DNA from 2 places in the Bacillus sp. NEAU-Y102 genome. Region 2 is predicted to be linked to the other one. Evidence: riboswitches for the same ligand, from Rfam matches in the RefSeq annotation. Region 2 holds a riboswitch; the other holds the start of a gene.
The links. A riboswitch is a leader RNA that binds a small molecule or an ion and turns the genes downstream of it on or off. The one in region 2 is predicted to bind S-adenosylmethionine.

Region 1 (8,205 bases), on a different contig from region 2:
ATATATTACTTTTCCTTTCGGTAAATGCTTCGCTGCTTCTTCAAATGTAACAAATATTTTCGAAGCAAAACGAAGCGCAATTTTATTTGCTAGTCCTGGCGTCATATCAGATTCATGTAATAAAACTGGTACTCTATTTAGCCATCCTCCAATTACGACTGGTACAGATACGAAACCGCCTTTTGAAAAAATCACATCTGGTTTTAGTTTTCGAATCCTTACATACGCATCCATAACACCCTTCATTACAAGAAAAGGATCTTTTATATTTTTCAAATCAAAATAACGACGTAGCTTTCCACTCGAAATACTATAGTAGGGAATGCCTTCCTTTTCTATAATCGTTTTCTCAATACCTTGATGAGAACCAATATAAGAGATATCCCAGTTGTCTTCCTGTAAATGTGGGATAATGGCTAAATTAGGTGTTACATGTCCTGCCGAACCGCCACCTGTAAAGACTATTTTCTTCATACGTCTCCCCCTTCTAGACTATAATACACTAAAATATCTTGCCTCAGGGTGAGAAAATACCATAGCCGTTACGGACGCTTCTGGCTCCATCATGAATCCTTCTGTTAATGAAATACCTATTTCCTCTGGATGAATTAAGCGAAATAGCTTTTCTTGATCTGCAAGTTCTGGACACGCCGGATAACCAAATGACACGCGTATTCCTCTATATTTCGTACGGAAACGTTCTTCCATCGTCAGTTCAGGTGAGTCTGGAATGCCCCAGCGGTCACGAATGAGCATATGTGTTTTTTCAGCAAGTCCTTCTGCTAATTCAAGCGCTAACGATTGAATGGCATGACTACGTAAGTAATCACCTTTCGCCTTCCACTCTTCAGCAATGTCCCGAACTCCTTCCCCAACCGTAACAGATAAGAAAGCAACATAGTCCATCTCATCTCCAATTGGGCGCAAATAATCGCCTAAAGTACGATAGGGGGCCTTTCCTTGTCTAGGGAACGTGAAACGCTCTATAACACGCGTATGATCTTCTGGATCATATATTACAATGTTTTGTCCATCGCTTTGCGCTGGGAAAAATTGATACACTGCTTTTGGCTTTAACCAAGATTGTCCTTCTTGCAATAATTCATCTATTAAATCATTTAATTCATGCGCTCTCTTATCTCCCTCTTTCAAAAGCTTCTTCACATTTCCTTTTAATCCAAGGTGATGCCCAAGTAGCATTTGTCTATTTAAAAATGGAGCGAGATGAAGGGCGGGAATATCGCGTAATACAATTCGTTTTGTTGAATCAGGCACGATAACCTCAGCCTTTGGTAATGGCTCAATTACTGCTGGAATTTCTACTTTCTTCTCCTCTTTTTTTACGATATGAAGATGCCGTTCTTTCTTATCCTGTTTCATCTTCTCACGCTCTTCTTCTTTTTGAAGCTTATTAATAATATCGAGCCCCGTCATCGCATCACTCGCATAACAAACGAGCCCTTTATATGATGGTGAAATCCGATTATCTGTAAACTTTCTCGTTAATGCTGCACCACCTACAACAATGGGAACATCAATATTTGCAGCTTTTAAATCTTCAGCAGTCGTTACCATTTGTTGCGCTGATTTTACTAATAAACCTGAAAGTCCTATAATGTCCGGATTCTTTTCTTGTACTTCTTGAACAATTCGATCTGAACGTACATTAATTCCTAAATTAATAATCTCATATCCGTTATTCGCTAAAATAATTTCAACGAGATTTTTCCCAATATCATGCACGTCACCTTTTACAGTTGCTAATAATACTTTCCCTTTTTTCGCACTATCACTAGATTCCATATATGGCTCTAAATAACTTACAGCAGCTTTCATACTTTCGGCACTTTGCAATACTTCAGCAACAATAAGTTCATTATTATTAAATAGTCGTCCTACCTCGTCCATCCCTGTCATAAGCGGACCGTTAATAATATCAAGAGGTTTTCTTCCTTCTTCAAGTGCAAGACTTAAATCCTCGTGTAATCCTTGTTTCGTACCTTCTACAATATAATTTGCTAGTCTTTCATCAAGCGTTAACGTTTCTTGCACAACGACATCTTTCTTTTTAGCGACTCGGTAAAAGTTTGTAAATTCTTCTAACGTCTCTTTAGTCGTTTCAAACAGTAATGCATCTGCAAGGTGTTTTTCTTCCTCTGGAATCGACGCATAGCGTTCTAATTTTTCCGTATTAACAATCGCGTAATCTAATCCAGCCTTCGTAGCATGATATAAAAAGACGGAATTCAATACTTCACGTCCAGCTGGTGGTAAACCAAATGATATGTTACTTACACCTAAAATCGTTAAACACTCTGGTAACGCTTCTTTAATAAGACGAATTCCTTCTATAGTCGCTGCCGCTGAACCAATATATTCTTCATCACCTGTCCCTACTGGAAACACAAGTGCATCAAAAATAATATCTGACGGACGTATTCCATATTTCGTCGTTAATAATTCGTAACTTCTTTTTGCAATTTCTAATTTTCTTTCAGCACTTACTGCCATACCATCTTCATCGATTGTACCAACTACAATTGCAGCACCATACTTACGAAGAAGCGGTGTTACCTTTTCAAAACGCTCTTCTCCATCTTCTAAATTAATAGAGTTGATAACAGCTTTTCCTTGAATATAAGTAAGTGCTCTTGCCATAACATTTTCATCCGTTGAATCAATCATAATCGGTACTTTTAACACTTTCGTAACTTCTGTCAAAAATTTCTCCATATCTTCTATTTCATCACGATCAGGATCTGCCATACAAATATCAATAATATGAGCATTTTTCTTCACTTGCGCCCTTGCCACTTCAGCAGCCTCTTCAAATTTCCCTTCTGCTACTAATCGTTTAAATTTACGTGATCCAATAACATTCGTTCTTTCACCTACAAATAACGGTCTCATAGACTCATCGTATTGCAGTGCCTCCAATCCACTAATTCCATGTCCTTCTCTCTCATGATGGTCACGAGGCTTAAGAGATGCTAGCGCGGATTTCATTGCTTTTATATGTTCTGGTGTCGTGCCACAACAACCACCGATAATATTAACCCATCCTTCTTCAGCAAATCGCTTCACCTTTTCAGCAAGAGAAGATGGAGATTCATGGTAATGTCCATCTTCATCAGGAAGACCTGCATTTGGATAACAAGAAATGTAACACTCCGATAAATCAGATAGTGAACGAATATGGTCCCTCATAAACTCCGGACCAGTCGCACAGTTTAATCCAACAGATAATGGTTTCATATGTTCTACTGATAAATAAAAAGCTTCAATTGTTTGCCCAGCCAGAGTCGTTCCCATTGGCTCAATCGTTCCTGAAATCATAATAGGAACCGTTTTTTTCATTTCTTCAAAAGCAGCTTGAATTCCAATATAAGCTGCTTTCACGTTACGCATATCTTGACTCGTCTCAACGAGTAATACATCAACTTCTCCTTTTAACAATCCTCGTGCCTGCCTTGTATAAGCCTCAATCAATTCTTCAAAAGTCACACCACCTGTAACACTAATTGCTTTCGTTGTTGGTCCCATTGCTCCCGCAACATATACTTCCTTCCCGCTTTCTTTAACAGCTTGCTTCGCCAAAAGTGCTGCCTTTTCATTTAGTTCTTCATCTAAATGAGACAGCTCATAATCACTTAGTACAATATTCGTTGCCCCAAATGTATTTGTTTCAATAATATCCGCTCCAGCTTCAATATAAGCTTTATGAATTTTTAAAATAACGTCTGGTCTTGTTTCTACTAAATATTCATTACAGCCCTCGTACTCTTCTCCTCCGAAATCTTCAGCAGTTAAATCCTCTTGCTGAATCATTGTCCCCATTGCCCCATCTAATATTAAAATGCTATTCTGTAATTTTTCTTCTATACACTTCATCAATTAATACCTTCTTTCACTTCTTGCTTTTCTCTTACATATTTAACAAGATGTTCTGTAATTTCATACTTTAAAAATGGTGTAATAAGATAAATACCATTAAAATATTTCATCGCTATGTCGATTAATTCTTGCGAAATGCGAATCCCTTCCTCAATTGCTGCCTCTTTCGTTTCGTGTCCATCCATTCTCTCTCTTATTTCTTCAGGAAGAGTAATACCCGGCACCTCAAAATGAAGAAAATCTGCATTCCGCTTACTTACTAACGGCATAATTCCAATAAAAATAGGTTGTTCCAAATGCTTTGTCGCTTCATACACTTCTTCAATTAGCGCGATATCGTAAATTGGCTGAGTTAAAAAATACTCCGCTCCAGCATCTATTTTTCGTTCCATTCGCTTAACCGCTGCTTTTAAGTGCCTCACGTGAGGATTAAATGCGCCGCCTACAGAAAACCTTGTCGCCGGTCCAATTGATTTCCCTAAAATTGAACGTCCATCGTTCATTTCTTTAATCATTTTAATGAGCTCAATAGAGGATAAATCATATACAGAAGTTGCACCGGGAAAATCACCAACGCGCGCTGGATCACCAGTTAAAGCTAACACTTCTTCCATCCCTAACGCCGATAAACCTAACAAATGAGATTGTAGTCCAATGACGTTATGATCTCTACACGTTAAATGTGTCAATACTGGGATATCATGCTTGGTTAATAACGCACCCATTGCCATATTCGAGATGCGAGGCGATGCTAATGAATTATCTGCTAGAGTAATAGCATCTGCTCCCGCTCTTTTTAACGCTCTTGCTCCTTCAAAAAAACGCTGTGTATCTAACGTTTTCGGTGGATCTAATTCCACTACAACTGTCGTTTGTTTTTTCGCTTTCTCTGCTAGAGTGACGTGAGCCTTCGAACGTTTCTCATGCGTATGAACGACTTTCGGCCTTTGAATCGTGTCTTTTTCTATTACAGGGGTAATATTCGCAACAGCGCGCTTCATACTTTGAATATGTTCTGGAGTCGTACCACAACAACCACCCAATAATCGAATACCTTGCTCAATAAATCTCGGTGTCATCGCTTCAAAATAAGCTGGGCTTCCCTCATATACATAACGTCCCTCCACATAATTCGGGAGACCTGCATTTGGGTATGCTGATAAATAGCCATTTTGCGGAATCGATATCATTTTGAAAGCTTCCGTCATATGAAGCGGCCCTAGTTGACAATTCAATCCAACAACATTTGCACCGCAATCTATAAGTTGCTTTAATATTTCATTGACATCATTTCCATTTTGAGTCGTACCTGCTTCATGTAACGCTAATTGAGCAACAATTGGAATATTCGTTTGCTTACGCAATACTTTAACGGCATGAAGTAATTCAAATTCATCGTAAAAAGTTTCTAATAGTAATCCATCAACCTGCTCTTCTAGTAAAGCCCCTGCCTGTTCAAGTAGCATAAACTCCCTTTCCATATCAGTCGTTGTAACGGCTCCGATGTGTTTCATACCACCAATTGTTCCTAAAATTGCATTTCTGTCTGTAACAGATGCTTTCGCCAGTTTTACTGCCGCTCTATTAATTTCTGTAACTTGATTTTCTAAACCATACATACGTAATTTCGTCTCATTTGCCCCATACGTATTCGTTTGAATTACATCTGCTCCAGCAGCTACATATTGTTTATGAATCGATATAATTAAGTCTGGATCAGATACATTCAATTCTTCAAAGCTACTTTGCAAACCATGTGAATGCAATAACGTCCCAACCGCACCATCACCTATTACAATTCCTTTTGATAATAAATCTAGTAATTTCACGAATCTCCCTCATTTCTATCAATATAAAAACCCCCTCTTCACTTTGAAGAGGGGGACATAATCGTTCCTCCTCTTATTATGCAAAACATTCGTTTTGCAGGTATTAGCACCGTTTCAAACATTTCGTTTGAAGGTTGCCGGGTTTCACAGGGCCTTTCCCTCCACCGCTCTCAATAAGAGTTGTCTTTATTATTTTATTTATGTAGCTAAAAGGAAATGCGTTCCCCTTTTAACAATGTTTGTTAATTTTTTAATAAATTTAGCATGCACAAAAGTAAAAGTCAATGATACTTGCGGAAAAATAAAAATTATTTAAAATAAACTTGCAATTCAATTATCTTTTGTTGTAAAGTTAAAAACATAATAAAAATTTCATACGAACATTCTTATCTAGAGAGGTAGAGGGACTGGCCCTATGACGCCTCAGCAACCATTAACAGTTTGTTAATAAGGTGCTAATTCCAGCAAATTGTGAAAGATTTGACAGATGAGAAGAAGACTCTATTCAAACCGAAAGCCTTCTTCTTAGAAGGCTTTTTTTATTTTATATTCACTTAATGTTTCAATTTAAAAAGGAGGAATTTTCACATGTCAACAATCGAAACGAAACTAGCACAAATCGGAAATCGCAGTGAAACTACAACAGGAACGGTTAATCCACCGGTTTATTTCTCAACCGCTTATCGTCACGAAGGAATTGGTAAATCTACTGGCTTTGACTATTCACGAACTGGCAATCCAACTCGCGGTCTTTTAGAACAGGCGATCGCAGACTTAGAATATGGCGAACAAGGTTATGCCTGTAGTTCAGGGATGGCGGCTGTTCTCCTCGTCCTTTCTCTATTCCGCTCTGGAGACGAACTTATTGTATCTGAAGATTTATACGGAGGAACGTATCGATTATTTTCTGAGCACGAAAAAAAGTGGAATGTTCGATGTAGATACGTAAATACACAATCTATTAAACAAATTGAGCAAGCTATCACAACTGAAACGAAGGCTATTTTCATAGAAACTCCAACTAATCCATTAATGCAAGTTACTGATATTGCTGCTGTCGCAACTGTAGCGAAAAGGCACGGACTACTTCTTATTGTAGATAACACATTCTACACACCTTATATACAGCAACCATTAACAGAAGGTGCTGACATTGTACTCCATAGCGCAACGAAATATTTAGGGGGACATAACGATGTACTAAGCGGACTTGTCGTTGCAAAAGGAATGGAACTTTGCGAGGAAATCGCTCATTATCATAATGCATCAGGCGCGGTTTTAAGCCCATTTGACTCATGGTTATTAATTCGCGGTATGAAAACGTTAGCGCTTCGCATGAGACAACATGAAGAAAATGCGAAAGCAGTTGTTGCATATTTAAATGATGAAAACGGGGTGACAGATGTATTTTATCCAGGAAGAGGCGGCATGATTTCATTCCGCCTTAAAGATGAAGCTTGGATTAATCCATTCTTACAATCTTTATCCTTAATTACATTTGCAGAAAGTCTTGGTGGTGTAGAAAGTTTAATGACTTATCCAGCAACGCAAACACATGCTGATATTCCTGAAGATATTAGAACAGCAAACGGTGTATGCAATCGTCTTCTTCGATTCTCCGTTGGCATTGAAAATAGTAACGATTTAATTCAAGACTTAAAGCAAGCCATTAAACTCGTAAAAGAAGGTGTAAAAATATGAGCTATTCTATAGATACACTCTTACTACACAACCAATATAAACATGACTCACAAACGGGCGCTGTGAACGTTCCCATTTATAACACATCAACTTTTCACCAGTTTGATGTAGATACGTTCGGAAAATATGACTATAGCAGGTCAGGAAATCCAACTCGTGAAGCTCTTGAAGATATCATTGCTTTATTAGAAGGTGGAACAAAGGGATTCGCCTTTGCATCAGGCATTGCAGCGATTTCCACTGCATTCCTCCTTCTTTCACAAGGTGATCACGTACTCATTTCAGAAGATGTATACGGAGGCACTTACAGAGTGATAACTGAGGTACTCTCCCGTTACGGTGTTTCACATACATTTGTTGATATGACCAATTTAGAAGAAATAAAACAAAACATTAAACCAAATACAAAGCTCTTTTATGTAGAAACACCTTCTAACCCACTTTTAAAAGTGACAGATATCCGCGAAGTTTCTAAACTTGCAAAATCTATTGGCGCTCTTACTTTTGTTGATAATACTTTTTTGACACCACTATTCCAGAAACCACTTGAACTTGGAGCTGATGTCGTTCTTCATAGTGCTACAAAATTTATTGCTGGTCATAGTGATGTTACTGCCGGATTAGCAGTAGTAAAAGATGCAGAACTCGCTCAAAAGCTTGGATTTTTACAAAATGCATTCGGTGCTATTTTAGGGCCTCAAGATTGTTCTCTCGTACTTCGTGGCCTAAAAACATTGCATGTACGCCTCGAGCATTCAGCTAAAAATGCCAATAAAATTGC
Region 2 (8,205 bases):
AATTAGATCAAATTTCAGTAAAACAAGAGTTAAATCGAGTTATTAATATGATATTGCCATTGTGTAATATGAATACGATACATATTACACAGGATTTTTCTGAGGCAACCATTGTTGGTAATAAACAACACTTTCAACAATGTTTTTTAAACTTAATAAAAAACAGTATTGAAGCAATGCCTAATGGTGGTACCTTAAATATTTCCTCATCTATCAATAATAGTAAAGTTGAAATACGAATTGAAGATAGCGGAGTTGGAATGTCACAGGAGCAAATACATCGATTCGGTGAACCGTATTTTAGTACAAAAACGAAAGGCACCCGTTTAGGTACGATGGTTGCTGTTAAGATTATTGAGACGATGTATGGAAGTTTAAAAATCCGAAGTATCGTTAGTAAAGGAACAACTTTAACGATTACGTTCCCAAAATATAGTAAGAATACGCATTAAAACAAATAAAAAAGGAGCATAGTCGCTCCTTTTTTATTTGTTTCGATACATAAGTATCTTCAATGTTTTTTAGTTTACATTTGTGAAGACTAATTAAAAATTAGTATCCTCCGCCCCAGCAGCTGCATCCTACAATTATTAATAGAATGAATAACACAACTAATAAAGCGAAACCTCCACCAAAACCACAAGAACCACCGTAACTCATATTTTCTCCTCCTTTTGGTTTGAAAACTAATAGGTAGTTGATCATTTTAACTGGTTCGTATTATACATTATGTGTATATCCCTTTTTTTGAGCATGTCTACATAAAAATAAGTAAAAGCACTCGTTTAAAGAGTGCTTTAAAATGGATACCAAAAGTTTTGAAATACGTTTAATTTTAAATATACGGCAACAATGAATATGAAAACACCGGCAAATAAAGCGATGAAATCTTCACGTTTCGCCTTACTTGTATAAAACCATGTACGTTTATCCTTCTTTCCAAATCCTCTTAAATCCATTGCATTTGAAACCGTATCTATTCTTTCTAGAGAATGAATGATTAGTGGCCAGAAAATTAAAACACGGTTCTTCATACGAACCCATAAACTTGCTTCTCCTTTTTCAAAAGCCACTCCTCTCGCTTCTTGCGCGTGTTTAATAATTTTATACTCAGACTGGATGTCAGGAATATAACGCAGTGCAATATTTATTGCATATGTAATCTTATAATGAATACCAAATTTACTTAAACTACTTACAAATTCACTTGAATCTGTCGTGTAAATAAAAAGAAGTGTAAATGGTAATAACGTAAAATACTTTAATGAAAGTGTAGCTGCATAAAATAATGTTTCATATGTAATTGTTGCATATCCAATATGTAAAAACGAGGTATATGATTCAGTTAATTCAGATCCATGAGTGGGTGTAATAAATAAAATCATGACAGAGTTTAATAAACTAAATGTAAATATGACACTAAAAACAATTAAAATTTTACGAAATGGAATTTTAGCAATTCCGAGTCCAATACACCCAATAATAAATAAAATTAGCAACAACCTAAAATCAAAAAACAAAAAAGTAATCGTCATACAAAAAATAAATAAAAACAATTTTACTACCCCATCCATACGATGAAAATATGTACTATGCACCTTCCTCCCTCCTATTACTGTCTAAATAAAGCTCCATAAATTTTTCTGGACATACAATCCCACTAAATTTAACAAGCTTGGTTAAAGAACTCTCTCTTAAGTTGGCTCTTTGTAAGGTTTCTTGATCACCAAATACATTAGACACTGTATTATCCGCAATAATTTTCCCTTCATGTAGAACTACTGCACGGTCTGCATATTCTAGTGCGAGATTCATATCGTGAGTGATAAAAACAAATGAGATTCCCTTTTTAGCTAGTTTTTTAATAAACGACATAAATTGTTTATAATGATAATAATCTTGTCCCGCTGTCGGTTCATCTAATATGATAAGCTTGGGATCTATTGTTAATACAGATGCGATTGTTACTCTCTTTTTTTGCCCATAGCTTAGCGCTTGAATTGGCCAATTACGAAATGGATATAAACCACAAATTTTTAAAGTTTCTTCTACTCTATTCTTAATTTCTTCCTTAGAAAAATTATTTAATTTTAATGTAAATGAAACTTCTTCAAAAACAGTGGGCTGTGTAATCATATGATTTGGATTTTGCATCACGTAAGATATGGTTTCCCCACGTTTACGAATAGACCAAGAACTAATATCTTCACCTTCTAACAAGATTTCCCCATTTTTCATTTTGTTTATGCCTATAAGACTATGAGCTAATGTTGATTTCCCTGCTCCATTATGTCCCAACAGTGCCACAATTTCTCCTTCATATATTGAAAGGTTTACATTTTCTAATACTTTTTGTTTATTAGGGTATGAAAATGATAAATTCTCCACTTTAAGTAATTCCTTGTTTTTAGTATTACCTTTTAATATGACTTGTTTCTCCATCCACTCTCTTATAACGTTGCTTACCTTTTCCTTTTGAAGGTTTTCCATTGGATATATTACGTCATTATTACTATCAAAATGTAATCTCTTTAATGCTTCGATGTAAATAGGCTCTCTTAAGCCAATACATGGTAATATATTTGACGCTAAGATTTCTTTTGGTGTTCCTATTGCAATGACTTTACCTTCATCAATTAATATAACTTTGTCTAAATCCAGCTTTAAAATTTCTTCTATCCTATGTTCGATAATAACAATCGTTTTATTATATTGCTCATGTATATCTTTCATAAGTTCTATCGTATGTAATGCGCTTAGCGGATCTAAGTTCGCTAACGGTTCATCGAACAATAATATATCCGCATTTGTTGTTAATAAACCAGCAAGAGAAACTGTTTGCTTTTGACCTCCTGATAATTCATGTGGACTTTGTTTATGAAACGTATGCATCTTCACCTTTCTTAATGAGTCCGAAACAATCTTTTTCATATCCTCTTGATTTACACATTCATTTTCTAAATAAAAAGCTACATCTTCTTCTACTGTCAGACCAATAAATTGAGCATCTTGATCTTGCAAAATTGTTCCCACATGTTTACTCTGTTCAAAAATACTGCCTTCCCTCGGATCTTTACCGGCAATTAATACGTTACCTGTACTAATCCCTTCATAAGAAAATGGAATTAGCCCATTGATACAATGAGCTAATGTCGACTTTCCTGAACCACTTCGTCCAGCAATTAGCACTTTTTCCCCAGGGTATATATGAAAGGTAATATCACTTAAAGTAGGCTGCGCAGCATGCCCGTATTGAAAGGTGAATTGTTCAAACGAAATAATTGGTTGCATGTTAACATCCCTACTTTTCAATTTTTAAATGTGCATGTTTCTTATTGGATTTCGCCAAGCCAATTGTAAGTGGCAATCCAAGAACTAAGAATACGATAACATCGGAAATTGTTGCTCCTAATACTTGTATAACAATTTTGTCAAATGGTTCTCCCATCACAATAATATCGAATGCCCCAGCAAATATAATAGCAATGACAATACCAACTAACCCAGTAATTGCCAAATAAGAAATATCTCCCTTGTTAAATGACCCGTTTTTCACACTAAAACCAACTCTTTTTTGAATAAGACCCATTGAAAAACCAATAATCCCTGAACTAATAACCCAGCCCCACCAAATCCCCCAGCCAGCAATCGTATCTGTTACGGTATGACCGATAAGTCCGATTAAGAGTCCTGCCACTGGACCAAATAATGCTCCAAAAACAGTTAATATAGCTAATGCTGGTTTAATAAATGTATTCGGTGCAATAGAAAATCCCCAAAGTCCTAATATCCCGTATAAGGCTGCTCCAATCCCGATTGCTACTACTAACTTTGTTGATAATTTATTCATTACAATTCCCCTCTCATATTGGTCAACTTTTATTATTCTATATTTATTTTAAAAATGAATTATGCATCGACACTTCCTTTCTATACAACAAAAAAATGACCTCTTACATAAGAGGTCATTTTCTTTCACGTTCAAGAATCCTCTTATCTTTCAAAAAACACATCGTGTCCTCTGCGGAATTAGCACCTTCCTATAAAATTGCATAGGGGTTGCTGAGGTTTCTTAGGGCCGTTCCCTCCACCTCTCTGGATAAGTATTAATTTGTAATTCGTATTATGGCACTAAAAAGCATAAATTTCAATACTTTTCTAACTATTTTTATTTTTCGTTAAATAGTACATTTAAATCATTGTATTCTTATCGGAATTATGAAATAATAAATTCAAAATCGTTTCGGGAGGAATGCATTATGAAAGTTATTGGTTTAATTGGGGGATTAAGTTGGGAATCTACATCATTATACTATAAACATATTAATACACTTACACTCTCTCAATACGATCAAAATGCGAAGCTAGTTTTATATAGTATGGACTTTGGAGAAGTAACTACTTTATTACAAAACCATCAATATGAAGAAGTAAAAAATGAACTAGTCACGGTTGCAAAGAAGGTTGAAAAATCTGGGGCTGACTGTTTATTAATGTGTTCAAATACTGTACATCTATTTGCCGAAGAAGTAGAACAAGCAATCTCTATCCCGTTTCTTCACATTGGCGATGTAAGTGCTAAAGAAATGGTAAAACAAAATATAAAACGTATCGGACTATTAGGAACAAAACAAACGATGGAGCAAGATTTCTATAAATCACGATTAGCGAAATATAACATTGAGACAATTATCCCAAATGAAGAGGAAAGAACAGTTATCCATCATGTCATATTAGATGAATTAAGTAAAGGGATCATTTCAGAAGCATCTAAAGAAAAGCTATTACAAATTACAAAGTCATTAATTCAAAACGGCGCTGAAGGTATACTATTAGGCTGTACTGAAATACCTTTACTCATCTCCCAAAATGATCTTACTGTTCCCGTTTTTGATACTGCTTTTTTACATGCAAATACTGCTGTGCAATTTGCTGGATAAGAATATACAAGCATAAAGGTACGAACCTCTATGCTTGTATATAGTTACGACTATTTCCCCCGCTATTTACGGGCAGTAAAACCCCCAACGATTAAAGTTTCACTTTATTTAAAAGAGATTCAATAACTGCAATTACTTCTTTTGAACCACCACATTCTAAAAAGCTATCATTAAGTTTTCGTATACCATGCTTATACTTTTCGTTTGAAAGAACATCTGTTACAGCCTCTTTTAAAGTGTGCACATTAACATGTTCTTTCAATAGTCTACGCGCTGCTTCCAGTTCAGTTAATCTTTGCGCTATCATAGGCTGATCTTTATCATGCGGTATTATTACAAATGGGACATTATAATGAATGGCATCGTGTACGCTATTCATGCCGCCATGTGTAATAAAAACATCCGCTTCATTTAATATTTCTGATTGAGGTACGTATGGAGCAATTATAAAATTATCTGGTGCTTTCTTAATTTTAGAAATATCATTTCTATCACCAATTGCCATTACAACTATCCCATCAAAATCTGAAAAAGTATCAATACAAGTATTAAAGAATGGTTCGAGTCCTTCAAGCAGTGTTCCCATTGAAATATAAATAACTTTCTTCTCTTTAAGTGATTCCAGTGGAAACTTTATATTTGTTTTACGCTTTGAAATACTCGGTCCAATAAAAATGTTATTTTCTCCGAACGATTCGCTATTAGGTTGGAAATAACGACTTGTGTATACGAGACAAACATCACCCTTATTATTCATAAATTGAAGATTATTCTTTGGTTTTACTCCAAATTCATGTTCCATCTGGTTTAGTAATTTTTCAGAGATCTCCTCTGGTTGGAATGGTATATCTGCATTTGGATGAAAAGGTAATGTCTTCAAAAACTCTGAAGGAATTAAAAATATAGGCGAGGACACTACACCTGGAACTTGTAAATACTCCTTTACTAACTCTCCCGCACCAAATATATCATAAATTACGAAATCAAAATTTATGCTTTCACTTAATTGTTTCGTAATTTCTAATATATATAAAGAAGTTTGAACATGCACATGAAAGAAAGCATTTAACCCAGATGAGGTTTCAGCATCAATAGAAATCTCCTTTAATAGATCCGGATGTGTATGTACAGTAGCTCCTAAATCTTCAATCCTATCTTTAAAGTTTGCAGTTGTAATATAATGTACGTTATCCCCTCGTTCAGTAAAGGCTTTCACTAAATTTAATGTAGGGTTTACATGTCCCTCTGCTGGAAAATTAACTACTAAAATATTTAGCACTTATTCCTCACTCCTTACATTTCACTGTTTTAATTAAAGCATACTGTTATTTGTACATGTAATCGTCCCCTAATAGTCCTAAAATGCTTGCTACATTATGTTGATAAATAATTTTCAGTCATCAACATAAAAAAAGCATCTACCTATGTAGATGCCTAACCGTGATAAGGAGTGTTCTGTGAGGTTAGAACAAGCTTCTCTGCTTGTCCTATGCTATCAATATATGATTTATTTTATAAAACGTGAATAGTTAATAGAATTATTTTATCCATTTTATATGATCAAATGGATAAAATACCATTTCTACTTTACCTATTATATTTGACTCATCAATAAGTCCAAGTGTATTCCTACTATCTTTACTATGATTACGATTATCCCCTAACACAAATAATTTATGCGTAGGAACTTTTATTTCTCTCAAATTTGAAAAACGATTGGATACTTGTGACATATCTAAATGTATATACGATTCATCACGCTTTTTACCGTTAATAAATACCTCATCCTCTTTTAGTTGTATGTTATCCCCCGATAATCCAATAATTCGTTTCACATAGTAAGTAGGCTCGTCTTCTTTTTTTATAATGACAACATCTCCATGATGAAAAGACGATAAACAGACGTTTACCTTATTAACAAGTATATAATCTTTTTCATTCAAAGTAGGTTGCATCGAAATTCCTTCTACCATACAAAATAAAAATGACTTATTAATAAAAATAACCCCTATTATAATTAAGATGTAGCTACATATGTTCCTCCAATATTTTAGAATAAACGGCTTCATATATACCTCATTTCTAATCTATTCCCAGATAAAAACGCCTCTAGTTCACATGAATGCTAGAGACGTTTCGTCCATTTTAATTCTCTTTAGAGGCATCTGTTTTTGGCGCTTCACCAGTTAATCGCTTATTTTTCAAATCAAAATAAGCATCTAAAACTTCTTTTCCAATATCGGAGTTAATGCCCGATTTATCATTTTCAACCCACGGTACTACAACAGAAAATGCTACTTCTGGATCATCATATGGCGCATATCCAGCTAATGTTAAGTTATAACATTCTCTACGATCGCCTTTCGCATTTCGCCCAATTTCATTTTCTCCACCATATACAGTTTGTGCGGTCCCTGTTTTACCAGCTGGTTTATATGGTGCTTTTTGGAACGCTCTTACTCCCGTTCCATCTCCTTCTTGAAATACTTTTCTAAATCCTTCTTTTACTTGATTAATATATTCTTGTTTCATATCGATTCTATTTAAAACAACGGGTTCTATTGATTGTACTACTTTACCAACCTCATCTTTTTGAACGGTTTGTTCTCTAATCTCTTGAACAATTTGTGGTTTCATTCGATACCCTCCATTTGCGATAGTCGAAATATATTGTGCAAGCTGAAGTGGTGTATATGTATCATATTGTCCAATAGAATAATCTAATAAGAAACCAGGCTGATTATCTTTTCTTCCAATTTGTCCTGCAGTTTCATTCGGTAAATCAATACCAGTTTGTACGCCTAGTCCAAATTGCCTGAAATAATATCTCATTTTATCAAAATATTCTTGTTTAATATCTAGTGAACTATTTTTCACATAATCCACACCAGCAATTTTTAATGCTATATTAAACATATAAACGTTTGAAGAAACTTGTAACGCTCTTAGATCGTCTATATCACCAAAATTTTTCCAAGACTTCTTTTCCTTAGTTCCTTTAAACTTCATAGGTGCATCATAAAAATGTGTTCCAGGAGTTATTGCATTTGTTTCAAACCCTGTTAACACTGTCGCACCTTTAACCGTTGATCCAAGCTCATATGAACTTGTCAGCGTGCCTAAAGCATAATCTTCTACTTCCATTTTCCCATCTTTTTCTACAAGCCTTTTCCCAGCCATTGATAATACTTGGCCATTTTTAGGATTCATCATCACTACGAAAGCACGGTCTAACATTGATTCTGATCCTTTATATTGTTTTAAT

Region 1: it holds a riboswitch for S-adenosylmethionine, as region 2 does, so the genes downstream of both, metI (cystathionine gamma-synthase/O-acetylhomoserine thiolyase) here and ACYFX0_RS29720 (ECF-type riboflavin transporter substrate-binding protein) in region 2, are expected to answer to the same signal.

The regions. Positions count from the first base shown of each region.
Region 1 covers NZ_JBTWFK010000001.1:1,155,975-1,164,179, forward strand. The annotation lists gene ACYFX0_RS05840 (undecaprenyldiphospho-muramoylpentapeptide beta-N-acetylglucosaminyltransferase) at 1-474, opposite strand, end outside; gene metH (methionine synthase) at 493-3,891, opposite strand; gene ACYFX0_RS05850 (bifunctional homocysteine S-methyltransferase/methylenetetrahydrofolate reductase) at 3,891-5,723, opposite strand; SAM riboswitch class I at 5,794-5,903, opposite strand; SAM riboswitch class I at 6,107-6,217, shown strand; gene metI (cystathionine gamma-synthase/O-acetylhomoserine thiolyase) at 6,312-7,424, shown strand; gene metC (cystathionine beta-lyase) at 7,421-8,205, shown strand, end outside.
Region 2 covers NZ_JBTWFK010000019.1:46,548-54,752, reverse strand. The annotation lists gene ACYFX0_RS29740 (LytS/YhcK type 5TM receptor domain-containing protein) at 1-452, shown strand, start outside; gene ACYFX0_RS29735 (YjcZ family sporulation protein) at 553-660, opposite strand; gene ACYFX0_RS29730 (energy-coupling factor transporter transmembrane component T family protein) at 798-1,598, opposite strand; gene ACYFX0_RS29725 (ABC transporter ATP-binding protein) at 1,591-3,291, opposite strand; gene ACYFX0_RS29720 (ECF-type riboflavin transporter substrate-binding protein) at 3,302-3,850, opposite strand; SAM riboswitch class I at 3,991-4,106, opposite strand; gene ACYFX0_RS29715 (aspartate/glutamate racemase family protein) at 4,260-4,940, shown strand; gene ACYFX0_RS29710 (macrolide family glycosyltransferase) at 5,032-6,219, opposite strand; gene lepB (signal peptidase I) at 6,479-7,009, opposite strand; gene ACYFX0_RS29700 (peptidoglycan D,D-transpeptidase FtsI family protein) at 7,086-8,205, opposite strand, start outside.